Regions from separate parts of the Paenibacillus sp. FSL R7-0273 genome, predicted to be linked through region 2. Evidence: riboswitches for the same ligand, from Rfam matches in the RefSeq annotation. Region 2 holds a riboswitch; each other region holds the start of a gene.

Region 1 (3,196 bases), 3.1 Mb from region 2:
CTCAGCGCCGAGCATCATGAAGCAGCCGTCACCGGTGATGCAGAAGACCGTTTCATCAGGTGCCGCCACTTTGGCGCCGATGGACATGCCGATCGAGTTGCCCATGCAGGCAAAATAGGCATCAAAGATAAAGCTTCCCGGCTTCTTGACGTTATACCATTTAACAGCATGGAAGCCGTGGCTGCCGTCATCTACAAATACCGAGCTGTTATAAGGAATCTGATCGCTCAAAGTACTCAGGACGGAAGCGATGGAGAGCTTTGGCAGCTCCGGCAGCTCATCATGGTAATTAGCCTCTACAGTTATTTCATGTCTGACAACAGTATCTCTGTCGATATTCTGCAGGTAGTAGGTCAGGTTATCACGCAGATCTCCGCTGACCGCAATCGTCTGCGAATTCAGAATTTTACCGACAAAGGTAGGGTCGGAATCGAATTGGATCAGTGTAGCCGGATGGTTTTCCGCTTTGAGATTGCAGATCGTCATATCACTCAGGCGCGAGCCGAGCACAATGTAAAGATCGCTGCTGTTCAGCATGTCATCCCCGTGCTTGCAGCCGCCTACGCCGCAAGGGCCGTGGTATAGCGGATGGTCCCAGGCGATAGCGCCTTTTCCCCCCGGAGTTGTAACGATCGGGATATTGAAGGTTTCAGCGAGCTGTACCAGCTCCTGATGCGTACCGGACCGGTTAACGCCTTTACCGGCAATAATCAGCGGACGTGAGGATGCATTGATTGCCGCAATTACACGCTCAAAATTCCCGATGCTGACAAGCGGCTCGCGTTCAGGAAGAACAATACGGCATTCTTCAAGCATTTCTGTCTGGACATCAAAAGGAATACACAGATGCACCGGACCGCGCTTGCTGAGAGCAATAGAAATGGCATGATTAAAAATCGTGCTGAAATGATCTCCGCGCTCAACCAGCTTGCTGAATAAGGTAGCCGGTCTGAACATATCCGCCAGATCGGCCAGATAAGAGGAGGAATCCTGGCACTGCGGAATTCCGAGCTCCTTAATTGACTGGTGTCCTGTAATGAACAGGACAGGAAGATTGTTGGCTTTGGCATGTGCTGCTGCAGTAAGCAGGTTGGTTCCGCCCGGGCCTGAGGTGCCGAAGGCAACACCTAGCCCGCCGGTTTTGAGTGCATAGCCCGCGGCTTCGAAGCCGCAGCTGGATTCATGTCTGCCCGGAATAAATTCGATGCCGTAATCAACCATTTTAAGAGCAATAGGACAAATTGATTTACCGATAATACCAAAGGAATGTGTTACGCCGAGGCTGCGAAGCGCCTCTGCCATATAATCTGCGACTGTTTTCAAATGCTCCACCCTATCCGTTGTGTATTTGTCTAGCGATTCTAGTGACTCTGGTGACAATAGAATACCTGTACTCAAAATGAGCACAGGCCAGTTGCATCTATAGCCGTTAAGGACAGAATGATTCTGGCGTCCCGGGCTGCAACCTGGCAATCATGGTCCCGATAGCTGAGACTGTAGATCCATGGCTTTGCGTCATTTCCTTTCGGAGAATTTTGCCGATATGGGGTTAGGTACAAAGTTGGATAATATTACATTGGGTAATTTTACTTTTACAATATATTTTTAACTCTATCATTGTCAATACTATTATGCAGAAAAGTGCGAAAATTGACGAATTGCAGGACGATTCAGTGAACCTGGCTTACAAAACTTAAAAAGCTGCCGCTTCTAAAGAACGGCAGCTTTGGGACCAAAGTAATGCTTGCTTAAAACTTGAATATGTGAATGGTTTTTTGCAGCTGGAATACGGCCTGGGTCATTTTGTCTGTCTCATCAGCTACAGACTGCAGGGCATTGATCTGCTCATTCATTGCTGCAGACACCTCTTCGGTACCTGCAGCCGTCTGCTGGGTGATTGCTGAGATATTTTCAATGGCGCCGGAAATTTTGAGGGCACTCTCCAGCATAAGGTCACTTTCCTGGGAGAAGGCTGCGATCTGCTCGGTTATGTATTGAACGCTTTGCACGATCTGGGAGAAGATATGGGCAGTCTCCACAATCAGCTCGTTCTGTACCTGAACAACCTCTTCGTTAATGGCGATATTCTCCACCGCCTGCTTGATATCGGATTCGATACTGCGGATCAGGGTGAAGACCTCTTTGGTTGAGGCGGTGGATTCCTCTGCGAGCTTGCGCACCTCCTGGGCGACAACGGCAAAGCCGCGGCCGTGCTCACCTGCGCGTGCCGCCTCAATTGAAGCGTTCAGCGACAGCAGGTTGGTCTGCTCGGCAATTTCGGTAATGGACTTGGCAATCATGGAAATACCGCGGGCATTCTGGGAGAGCGCCTCTATGGTACCGGCGACCTTATTGGTGGCCTCAATATTTTTGCGCATGCCTTCCGCCTGGGTATCTACTGATACCCTCCCTTGTTCAACCAGTTCAAGCGTATGTATAGAGCGTTTGTTCATCTCCTTGGTGGAGTGCGTGTAATTGGCTACCTTAGTTTCGATATCCTTGATGGATTCCGTCATGTCGGCAATATCTGCGGAGATTTCGTTAGCGCCGACAGCGAGCTCATTGGAGGAGGAGGCGACCTGGGCCATTACAATTTTGAGGCTGTGGTTCTTGTCCTCGATGCCTCTGCTGGCATCCATTACATGCCGCGTAATTTGTGAGGCTTCCGTCAGGATTTTCTTGAGCTTGTCAATCATGGTGTTAAAGGAGCGGCTGACCTCGCCCATTGACCCGTTTTCGTCAGCGCGGCTTGTAAAGTCGCCTTTGGCTATGGTATGGGTAACGTTGGAGAACTCGTCAAAAGAAGATGTAAGCGTTCTCTCTACAAAGCGTGCCAGAGGATAAGTCAGTCCTGCCAGTGCGGCGATGAGAATGATGCCGATAACGATTTTGCCCATGATTACAAGCGTGATTAAAACCGGAACAGCGAATAAAGCGGCAACAAGGTAACAGCCGGCAACGATTCTCTGCTTTAATGGAAGCTTAGTCATCCAGTCCATAATAAAGTTCCCCCTAAGAAAGATGGTGTGTATTGTAATATTATAGGGGATCTGCCGGGAAACAGTCTACTGTAAAAACTGACATAAAACTTCAAGGTCCGGATTCTCCGGCCGGAAGGGTCTGCGTTATTTCTTCATATAAAGCGCAGGTTTCCCGCAAAGCGGCCTTAAGCATATCCACCAGCTCCGGCGGGGCG
Region 2 (3,196 bases):
CCGCGGCTGCTGGCACGTAGTTAGCCGGGGCTTTCTTCTCAGGTACCGTCACTCCGGTAGCAGTTACTCTACCGGACGTTCTTCCCTGGCAACAGAGCTTTACGATCCGAAAACCTTCATCACTCACGCGGCGTTGCTCCGTCAGGCTTTCGCCCATTGCGGAAGATTCCCTACTGCTGCCTCCCGTAGGAGTCTGGGCCGTGTCTCAGTCCCAGTGTGGCCGTTCACCCTCTCAGGTCGGCTACGCATCGTCGCCTTGGTGAGCCGTTACCCCACCAACTAGCTAATGCGCCGCAGGCCCATCCCTTAATGACAGATTGCTCCGCCTTTCATTCTCCCTTCATGAGAAAAAAGAAATTATCCGGTATTAGCTACCGTTTCCGGTAGTTATCCCAGGCTAAGGGGCAGGTTGCCTACGTGTTACTCACCCGTCCGCCGCTAAGCTTACCCCGAAGGATAAACTCCGCTCGACTTGCATGTATTAGGCACGCCGCCAGCGTTCGTCCTGAGCCAGGATCAAACTCTCCAAATTGGTATTTAGAAAGAGCGATTGCTCATTTTGAAACATCTGACGAGAATTTACATTCTCTACTTTTGGATCTCACCGAAGTGATTTCCGATACTCACTCGTTGTTCAGTTTTCAAAGATCAAGCTCGTCGTCGCTAATGATTATCTCATCAGCAGCAACTCTTATAATATATCACGTTTGTTTCAGAAGCGCAAGCTTTTTTTGAAATTTCTTATTCGGTCAATTTCAGCTAAACTTTGACGCGCTCTAACAACGCTTACCTATAATACCCCACATCTCTTACAAAAAGCAACCCCCCTCGGCAAAAAAAGACCCCTCGCTTAAAAATCTAAGCGGGGGGTCTTGATAAGACTATATATCTTTCGTTATTAATAGAACTTAGCAGCGCTATATTTGCTTGCTACTTTTGTAAGGCCAGCATCTTTGCTGTTCTTAGCCAATCCAGCGTCTACTGTAGTATCAATTGTTACCCATTTACCGTTAAGCAAAACTTCATTCCAGGCATGGTAGGTCGATACATAGCTGGTGTTACCCATAACCAGTTTAGTTGGAATACCTTCACTGCGCAGCATTGTTGCGAATAGTGAAGCATAATCGTAGCAGATGCCCTTCTTAGTCAGCAGTGTGTTGTCATTGCTAGGGATATAGTCCTGTGCTACTGTAGCAGCCAATGTGTTGTCATACTTAACGTTGGCTACGATGTAATTATAAATTGCTTTAACCTTAGCTTCATCAGTAGTCAGGCCCTGTGTAAGCTGCTTAGCTTTCAGTACTGCCTTATCGGAAGAGGTCCATTTAACATTCTGCACGGAACTCAGGTATACAGCGTTAGTATTGCTGAGCTTAAGCTCTACATTCTCTGAGGATACTACTTTGTATTTGTTGCCGGTTGTGTTCTCCAGAACAGATACTTTATATGTGCCGTTGCCTTGCTGCAGCGGGAAGGATTCTGTCGATTGGGAAGCGTACAGGTTGTAAGTGTAGCTGTTGCCGTCTTTAGTGATCATGAGTTTGATGCGTTTATCAGCAGGTACATCATAGGATACTGCAACAACACCTTGGTCTAGCTTCGATGTATTCAACCAGCTTGAGTCTGCAGTTGCAGCAGAAGCTGTGCTTGTCTGAACGGAAGTAACCACTACGAACAATGTTAACAGCATGAAATAGAATTTTTTCATGGATAAAACTCCTTTCGGTAGCTGGCTGCCATCCTTACGGGAAGGCCCTTTAGCTTTGCGTCCCTACCTTTCGATAGGTTTGCCGTTATCGTGTGCAGCTTTATCTATTCTCTCAATCTTCCAAATATACTAGATTCTGGATTAGATAGCCAACAAAAAAAGCCCTTCATTCGGTAGCTGGCTGCCATCCTTGCGGGAAGGCCCTTTAGCTTTGCGTCCCTACCTTTCGATAGGTTTGCCGTTATCGTGCGTGCTTTTATAGTTATATACTACCATATTCCTGCCCAGATACAATACCTAAATTACTAGATTTTCAACATTTTTTATTAAAATTCTTTCTATTATGTGAAAAATCTGTTTGCATATCCGGTCTCAAGTCAATTTAGCATGGATAATCAGCCGGTGCGTAGGGTTAACAAGCGGATCACAGGTAATCAGAGTGAGGATAGAGTCCGTATCATTGCCATTCAGCACCGATACATCTGTCGGCTCCACAATAGAAATATCATATACCTCGTACTCATAAGCCTCTGTACTTGTCTTAATTCTGATAGTATCCCCGATCTTCACTTCATCCAACCTGTTAAAAAGCCTGCCTGCCGTTCTGGATCTGTGCGCAGCAATGGCTGCATTCCCCACCTCACCCAGCGGAGCCGTCTCCTTCATATGAGCAGCAGCATGCTTCAGATTAGCCTTAGTTGCTCCTTCAAGAACAGGCAGCTTCAGCTCAATCCGGTCGATTTCGATAATTCCGGTGATTTTGCCGCCCACTGTAATCTCCTCAGACGGCTTTTCTGACGGCGGTGCCTCTTCCTCCTGTGCCGACTCATCAGCCAGCAGCTGGGTTACCTCAGCATAAGGCTTCTGCAAATCCGGTCCAGGCGCCGGGGCCAGCTCACTGTAAGCCTGCTCTGCTTCCTCCAGCAGCTTGGCCTGCTGCCGGTCGTTGTACCACTCGCTTGCTTTTGGATACAGCATGATAAGGACGCCTGCCAATATGATCAAATAGGACAGCTTGCGCATGAAGATCCCTCCGTTAGTCCGGGACAAGGTCCCCCTTGCCCTGATAATTGCCTAGAACACCCACATACGGCTTCCAATAAAATTAATAATTACGGTAACGCCGGTAACCAGCACCTTTGCAAACAGCACCTGAATCCCGAAGCTGACCGTCAGCATATGCATCAGCAGCACCGAAATTCCCAGCACCGCCAGATTGAGGATGATGAACCTCACCAGCTGCAGCCGGTCAGAGCCGCTCTTACCAGCATCGCGGTCGCGGAAGGTCACTTTTTTGTTCCAGAAAAAGCTGTTGGCTGTACCCGCGCTATAGGAGATAACCTGCGCAGGCGCATTCATCAGCCCCAGTGAATGGAGCAATGTAAATACTGCAAAATCGATTAATGTATTGAGCAATCCTACGGCGTTAAATTTAAGGAACTGGATAAACCCCGCATTCAGCTTTTTATTTTTCATAACGTCTGCCTT
Region 3 (3,196 bases), 2.6 Mb from region 2:
ACCATAAGAAGAATAAGTCGCCAGGTACAATGGTGCCGTTCTTCCTGGCATGATGCAGGGCGATGAACGGGCTGCTGGTGCCGGTATAGCCGTAAATATCCCCGATGTATGGGAATTTGGCGGTATCCTCTCCGAGGATTCCGGCAATCTCCCTAATGACGGTCAGATTCAGCTGGCTCAGAATATAATGCTTAACCTCGCTTTTGGCATACCCCTGCTCTTCCAGCAGCTTCTCCATTCCGGTAACCGCAGTCGGAAATGCCACATTGACGTTATATTCCGGATGCAGATAAATCTTCTTCTCCTCCAGCGACAGGCTGTCATCGAACATCCGGGCTAACCCGCCGGACGGGAACAGCATATCTTCCGCCTTATGTGTATTGGTATAATACACTGAATCAATCAGGCCGGACTCGCCGTCCTCCACCCGTTCCAGCAGAACGGCGCAGGCCGCATCCCCGCAAAGCCCTTTTGAAGCCAAATCCCCTTCTTTATAAAAGCGGGCGATCTGCTCCGAGCCGACAACCAGCGCATACCTCACCCGCGGATTCGTCATCATTGCACGAGCCGCCTGATCGGCAGCAACCACCATCCCCACACAATTCGCATTGCTGTCATAGACGATGCAGGAATGCTTACCGCCGATTGCCTGGTGCAGGAGCGCTGCGTCAGTCGGAGCACTGTACTCATGCGTGCCCGAGGAGACGACGATCATGTCGAGGTCTTCGGGTCTTAGCCCGCTGCTCCGCAGCAGTGCCTTAGAGGCTTCTATTGCCATGTACAGCGTGTTTTCTTCATTCGTAGCTGCATAATAACGATCCTTGCGGCCAAAATACTCCCAAATACCAATAAGCTTATCCGCAGCCTCGCCAGCCTGTTCAGCCAATTGTTCATTGCTAACTTTAAATGGCGGATGGTACACTTCAGTCCCTGCAATCCTTACGTTAACCATAACGGCCCACCTTTGTTAGTGTATTTGTGCTTTTGGCTAAACTTTTACAATAGCCCATGCTTCATCTACTGTATCAACAAACTTCCCTTCAAATCCGGCTTTCGGCGCCACACGCTGTAATTGTGATTTCGCCACCACCTTGACCGGGTTAACCAGTACGGCATGCTTAAAGCTGTTATACAACACGTAGCAGCGTTCCAGCACCGGCAGGATTTCCGGCTTGAAAGGCGCCATATCCGAGCAGTCAATAATCAGCGACATCTCTTTAAGCGGCAGATGGGGCATTTGGGCTTCAAAAATATCCACCTCTTTAATGGTCTCCGTTACTTCGGCAAAGCCGTGCAGGCTGATAAAAATAGTGTTGAATTCCGGGTGCATCGTAGTTTCTGCGATCATATAAGTACAACTCCAATTCTGTTGGTTTGATTTTTTTGAGCAGTCCGTTTTATGTATTACATGTCCGCAACTCTCCCTTGGCCTATTTAGACAGCAAAAAAACCAAACTATATGAGCGTCCCCGCTATCATGCCGCTGTAACAGCGGTTTAGACCGGTGGCTTTGCGTCTTCCGCCTTTCGGCGGAGTTGCCTTTGTTCATCAGCTGGCGCCTCAGAATTACAAACATATTTGGTATTTAGTGTCTAGCTTTTATTTATAATTCGACATGAAACCGCAATCCCCTTCTTTTTTAAGGAATAACTATCCAAAAGCGGCGTTCCCGTATAAACCCAAATATAAAAAAGTGCCCCCTGGAGGACACTTTTTTGAGAGCAGCTCTTATATTATGAACAGCTTATTCCATCAGTCCGGCTGTTTATTGCGCAATCATTCCGCCGTCAACAGTGTAGAGTGAAGCCGTTACGAAGGAAGCCTCTTCGGAGAGCAGGAAGTTCATTACGGCTGCAACCTCCTCCGGTTCCCCGTAGCGTCCCATTGGTGTTGCCGCCTCGTTGGCTGCTTTGAAGCCGTCGGCACTGCCGGAATTGTTCTCGATCTTGCGCATCATTTGCGTATTAATAGTTCCGGGCAGTACAGCATTGACGCGGATACCGAACGGTGCCAGCTCATTGGCGGTTACACGGGTCAGGCCGATCACCGCATGCTTGGACATAATATATGGAGACATTCCCGGAGCACCCATAAGGCCTGCCAGCGAGGAGGTGTTGAGGATCGCGCCGGATTTTTGCTTTTTCATTACAGGAATGACATATTGCAGCCCGAGAAATACCCCGCGGACATTGACGTTATAGACCAGGTCAAGCGACTTCACATTCAGCTCTTCCACAAGCCCGGTAGGACCTTCAATCCCGGCATTATTGGCAAAATAATCAATCGTTCCGAATTTTGCTACCGCCTGATTCACATAATTCTGCACATCTTCCTCTTTGGAAACATCGGCTGTAACAGCCAGTGAATTAGAATCGTTTAAGCCAAGCTCCTGAATAACTGCATGAATCGCTTCCTCATTCAAATCGACCAGAACCAGATTCAGCTTACGTTCGGCCAGACGGCGGGCAAGCTCTTTTCCGATACCCCCTGCGGCACCAGTGATGACGGCTGTTTTGACTTGTGATTGGCTCATTATACATTCGCTTCCTTTGTTTTGTAGTGGGTGAGTAAGAGGATTTTGTAACAAAATCGCCTTATCTCTTGAAACAAGCTTACACCGCATTTAGTTGTTGTGACAATAATCAAAATATAAGATAATGTTGACTAGGCAACAGTTTAAACTCGATTGTTGCTCCCTGGTCAGCATTTTGAACATTTCGGGCGAATTTGTAGCTTGTGGTAATACTAAAACGATACAGACATTATGGAGGAAGATAGCTTTGGAGCATGAAGAGGATTTGAGCAGAGGGGTCAGACGTACCCGGCAGGCACTGAAGACAGCGTTTGTCGATCTGATTCTGGAAAAGGGCTATGAGGCTGTGACCATTATGGATATTGCCATCCGTGCGGACTATAACCGCGGAACCTTTTACAAGCATTTTGTAAGTAAGGAGGATTTGCTGCGGGATATCCACGACGATTTTCTGCGGAATATTTCGGAGCTGCTGCTGCAGCCTTATGAGGGTATGGAGAAGATTGACGCTGCGGGGGGTTATCCCTCCCTGCTGCAGCTTTTCCAGCACATTGAGCAGCACAAAAGGGACTACCTTGCCTTAAGCTCCGCACAGCGCGGAAAAACCTCTGTCGAGCTTTACGATACACTGCGGAGGTCCATGCGTGAGGATATGCATATCGA
Region 4 (3,196 bases), 910 kb from region 2:
ACCGACAATTCCGCCCCTGCTTCGACAACATTTCATATTATATAGCATATCGGATGAATCCCATATATGCGATAACGTACATTGTAAAAACTCAGCCGTAAACTTAACAAGTTCGTAAAATATAGCGCCTGCACGCCCGGCCTGAGATGCTATAATGAAAGCGGCTGAAAACAGCCTGCAAATTTCTCTTTTTACGAAAGAAGATGACTGAGATGAACGAGGGGTTACAAGACCGCCTTGAAAAATTCGGATTATCCCTATATATGATACGGATTACACTGGCTGCCTCCCTGTCCTGGCTGGCTGTCCATGGCCTGTACGGCGACGAGTATTTATACTTCGCACCGCTGGCCGCCATTCTGATTACACAGGGCACAGTCAAAGCCTCACTGGAAAAGGGCTGCTACCGGCTGCTCGGCATTGTGCTTGGCGGAGCGGTGAGCCTGATCGTGGGCCGCTTCCTGGACATTGGCATCGTCTCGCTTCTGCTGATCCTGCTGCTCGGCATCGGTATTGCGACCGCCTGCCGGATTAATGTTCAGGCCGTTTCCCAGGTCGGGGTAACGTCAGTGCTCGCGCTTACCTTTTACCATGATCAGTATGTTGTATGGAGATTAGCCGAGACTCTGATCGGGGTATTAATTGCCCTGCTGATTAATATGATTATTGTTCCTCCCAAAGGCTTCGCCAAGGTAAAGGGCCTGGCCCTCGAAGGCAGCCTGCTGCTCGCTGATTCGCTCAGCGGACTCGCTGCAGGACGCAGAACCGGGGAACCGGCCGGTGACACGCTGAAGCGCTCTGCGGGACTGCTGGCAAAGAGCAGCAGCCTGCAGAAGGAGCTGCTGTACACTCTGTCGCATTATCCCTGCCGCAACGAGATGAACGGGCTGGCCAAGGCTACTGCACATCTGCAGAAGGTTCACTTTTATGTCCAGGAGATTGCCGAAGAGCTCTCCCTGCTGCCTGCACATTATGCCGCTGCCGACCGGATGAACGAGGTTATGGCAGCTACCGCCGACTGCATCGCCCTGTACGGGGCCAAGGTGCTGTCAGACGCTGAAGCCGGACGCCCGCTTCCGGAATGCCTGCAGGAGGCCCGGGAGCTTCAGCTGTCCTGGTTCTCGGAGCTGCAGGGGCACTGTCCACTTACAGCAATCCGCGATCTGGGCGCTGTATTCTCCCATTTGAACCGGGTACTGGATGTTATTGAACAAGCCGGTTATGTCGCTGTTTCTGCCAGCCCCCTGCCGGCGAGAAGCAAGGCTGCCAGCAGCCTCCCCCTTGTCAACAAAAAACTCTCCCACAAGCTGTAAGCCGGGGAGAGTTTTTTGTTGTGTCCCGGTATCTATTGGAGATAAAGCCCCACGGTCTGCTATTACACCCTACTCCGGCTGTGATTTTTAGACAAATTTACAGTTGATAACCCGCTGCACAAGTATTAGAATTAAGTTTATTTGCAGCAACCTCTAAAATTCAGTACTATAGTACCAGTAATAAATTCTTCTCTGTCGAGCGTGGTCGAATAAAGGACCTCATACTGAATGTTTATCATGGTCTCATGTATAAGGGCAAACTGTCCGAAAGGGCAGGACGCAAAGCAATGGGCCTAAGGATGCGTGCTCCGCATTTATGGCTGCCAGGCTGCCGGTTTCTGATAATCGAAAAAAGCGAGGTTATAACTATGCCGCACCACACTCTTGATCAGCCACGGCATGCGTTCAGCGCCGTACCTGCCTTCAGTGCCTCTGATCCTGCATCCTCCTCCTTCACCTCCAGGCAGCCAAGCGGAGCCGCCGGGCAAGAGGAGAAGAACGGGCGAATTATTGTGCAGAATGATCAGATATTTATCACTCCCCCTTTACCGGGCGGTAAAGCTGCCGTCATCTCTGCCATTCACCCTGTTGTCCTCAGAATTAACCGGATTAAAGCAACCGAGCCAGCCGCGGTTACTCCAGCTGACCAGCTGAGCTGGGAGATCAGCGAGAAGCCGCAGTATCAGATTACCGTATCCGAGGACGGGCTAAGCGCATATTTTACCCTTTACCGTGTAGAGAAATATGCCTGGAAGCTGGTCAATTGCCCCGCCTCGGCTGAGGTCTGTGTCCGGGCTGAACCGAACTATAACCTGCTGCTCTCGAAGCTGACCGTTAATCAGATTGTAGCCGACTTCTCCAAAAGCTATTTCATGCCGAATCTGAATATCCCTGCCTTATACGCAGAGCTGAATAACCCGACCTATCTGCCGGTCTGTATCGCTATGGGTAAAGCTCCGCTGCCGGGAAGAAACGGCCGGCTTGAGCCTGTGGCCCGGCTCTCTTTAAATGAGGCCTCCGGCACAAGCGGAGCAGACTGTCCGGAGCCTGATGCAGATTGTCCCGCAGCCGCAGTCTTCCAGGTCCGGACAGGCGAAATATTGGCCCGCAAGCTGCCTCCGCAGGAAGGAATGCCCGGCTACGATGTGTTCGGCGGTGTTCTCCCGCCCCTGCAGCCGGAGGATATCACCCTTCTCCCCTCCGATTGCTTCTCTCTGCTTCCGGGCGGGGATATTGTAGCGAACCGCGAGGGCCGCCCGCGGTTTACAGGCTGGGACACTCCGGCTATGCGGATTGATTTTCCGGACACTCACGTTATATCGGAAAGTACTACAACTGCTGACGGGACGCTTGTTTTTGCTGGAGATATCATTGCGCCGCAGGGAATCAGTGAGCATTCCACTATAGAAGCATTAGGAAACATATACATAACGGGCGACGTCCGCCATGCCGTCATTGCCGCCACCGGCAGCATAGTCATCCGCGGCAAGGTTACGGACAGCCATATTTACTGCGGTGACTGCGGGGCAAGACAGCACCGGCTGTACCAGTCCCCCGATCAGCTGATAGCAGAGCTTAATCTGCTCAGGAGTGCCGCACGGATGCTGGAGGAGAATCTCCGCTCCCGGCAGCAGCCGGTGAAATACGGTCTGGTTGTGCTGCTCCTCCTGGAGGGCAAATATGCCCATCTTCCAGGCATGATACGCGGGCTGCAGGGGCTTCTTGCCGGCGACAGGCCGGCTGCTCCTGTGGATACCGGCCAGCTGAAGCATATGCTGGAGATATTCCTGCACTCCCGGCAGTTCACCGAATTTATTAACGATGATATAATCGGAACTTTTCTGGATTTGCTGGAGGAGCTGCGGGATGGAGTATTCCATATG

What was found. A riboswitch is a leader RNA that binds a small molecule or an ion and turns the genes downstream of it on or off. The one in region 2 is predicted to bind cyclic di-GMP.
Region 1: it holds a riboswitch for cyclic di-GMP, as region 2 does, so the genes downstream of both, R70723_RS20730 (thiamine pyrophosphate-binding protein) here and R70723_RS02800 (transglutaminase-like domain-containing protein) in region 2, are expected to answer to the same signal.
Region 3: it holds a riboswitch for cyclic di-GMP, as region 2 does, so the genes downstream of both, R70723_RS13745 (hypothetical protein) here and R70723_RS02800 (transglutaminase-like domain-containing protein) in region 2, are expected to answer to the same signal.
Region 4: it holds a riboswitch for cyclic di-GMP, as region 2 does, so the genes downstream of both, R70723_RS32470 (flagellar assembly protein A) here and R70723_RS02800 (transglutaminase-like domain-containing protein) in region 2, are expected to answer to the same signal.

The regions. Positions count from the first base shown of each region.
Region 1 covers NZ_CP009283.1:4,802,609-4,805,804, reverse strand. The annotation lists gene R70723_RS20730 (thiamine pyrophosphate-binding protein) at 1-1,332, opposite strand, end outside; cyclic di-GMP riboswitch class I at 1,458-1,550, opposite strand; gene R70723_RS20725 (methyl-accepting chemotaxis protein) at 1,749-2,999, opposite strand; gene R70723_RS20720 (helix-turn-helix transcriptional regulator) at 3,091-3,196, opposite strand, start outside.
Region 2 covers NZ_CP009283.1:633,415-636,610, reverse strand. The annotation lists rRNA gene R70723_RS02805 (16S ribosomal RNA) at 1-532, opposite strand, end outside; gene R70723_RS02800 (transglutaminase-like domain-containing protein) at 899-1,708, opposite strand; cyclic di-GMP riboswitch class I at 1,722-1,802, opposite strand; cyclic di-GMP riboswitch class I at 1,878-1,958, opposite strand; gene R70723_RS02795 (class D sortase) at 2,081-2,731, opposite strand; gene R70723_RS02790 (GtrA family protein) at 2,783-3,184, opposite strand; gene R70723_RS02785 (glycosyltransferase family 2 protein) at 3,174-3,196, opposite strand, start outside.
Region 3 covers NZ_CP009283.1:3,205,850-3,209,045, reverse strand. The annotation lists gene R70723_RS13750 (ketoacyl-ACP synthase III) at 1-952, opposite strand, end outside; gene R70723_RS13745 (hypothetical protein) at 989-1,348, opposite strand; cyclic di-GMP riboswitch class I at 1,460-1,550, opposite strand; gene R70723_RS13740 (SDR family NAD(P)-dependent oxidoreductase) at 1,766-2,533, opposite strand; gene R70723_RS32060 (TetR/AcrR family transcriptional regulator) at 2,781-3,196, shown strand, end outside.
Region 4 covers NZ_CP009283.1:7,007,356-7,010,551, forward strand. The annotation lists gene R70723_RS30120 (FUSC family protein) at 213-1,313, shown strand; cyclic di-GMP riboswitch class I at 1,558-1,649, shown strand; gene R70723_RS32470 (flagellar assembly protein A) at 1,682-3,196, shown strand, end outside.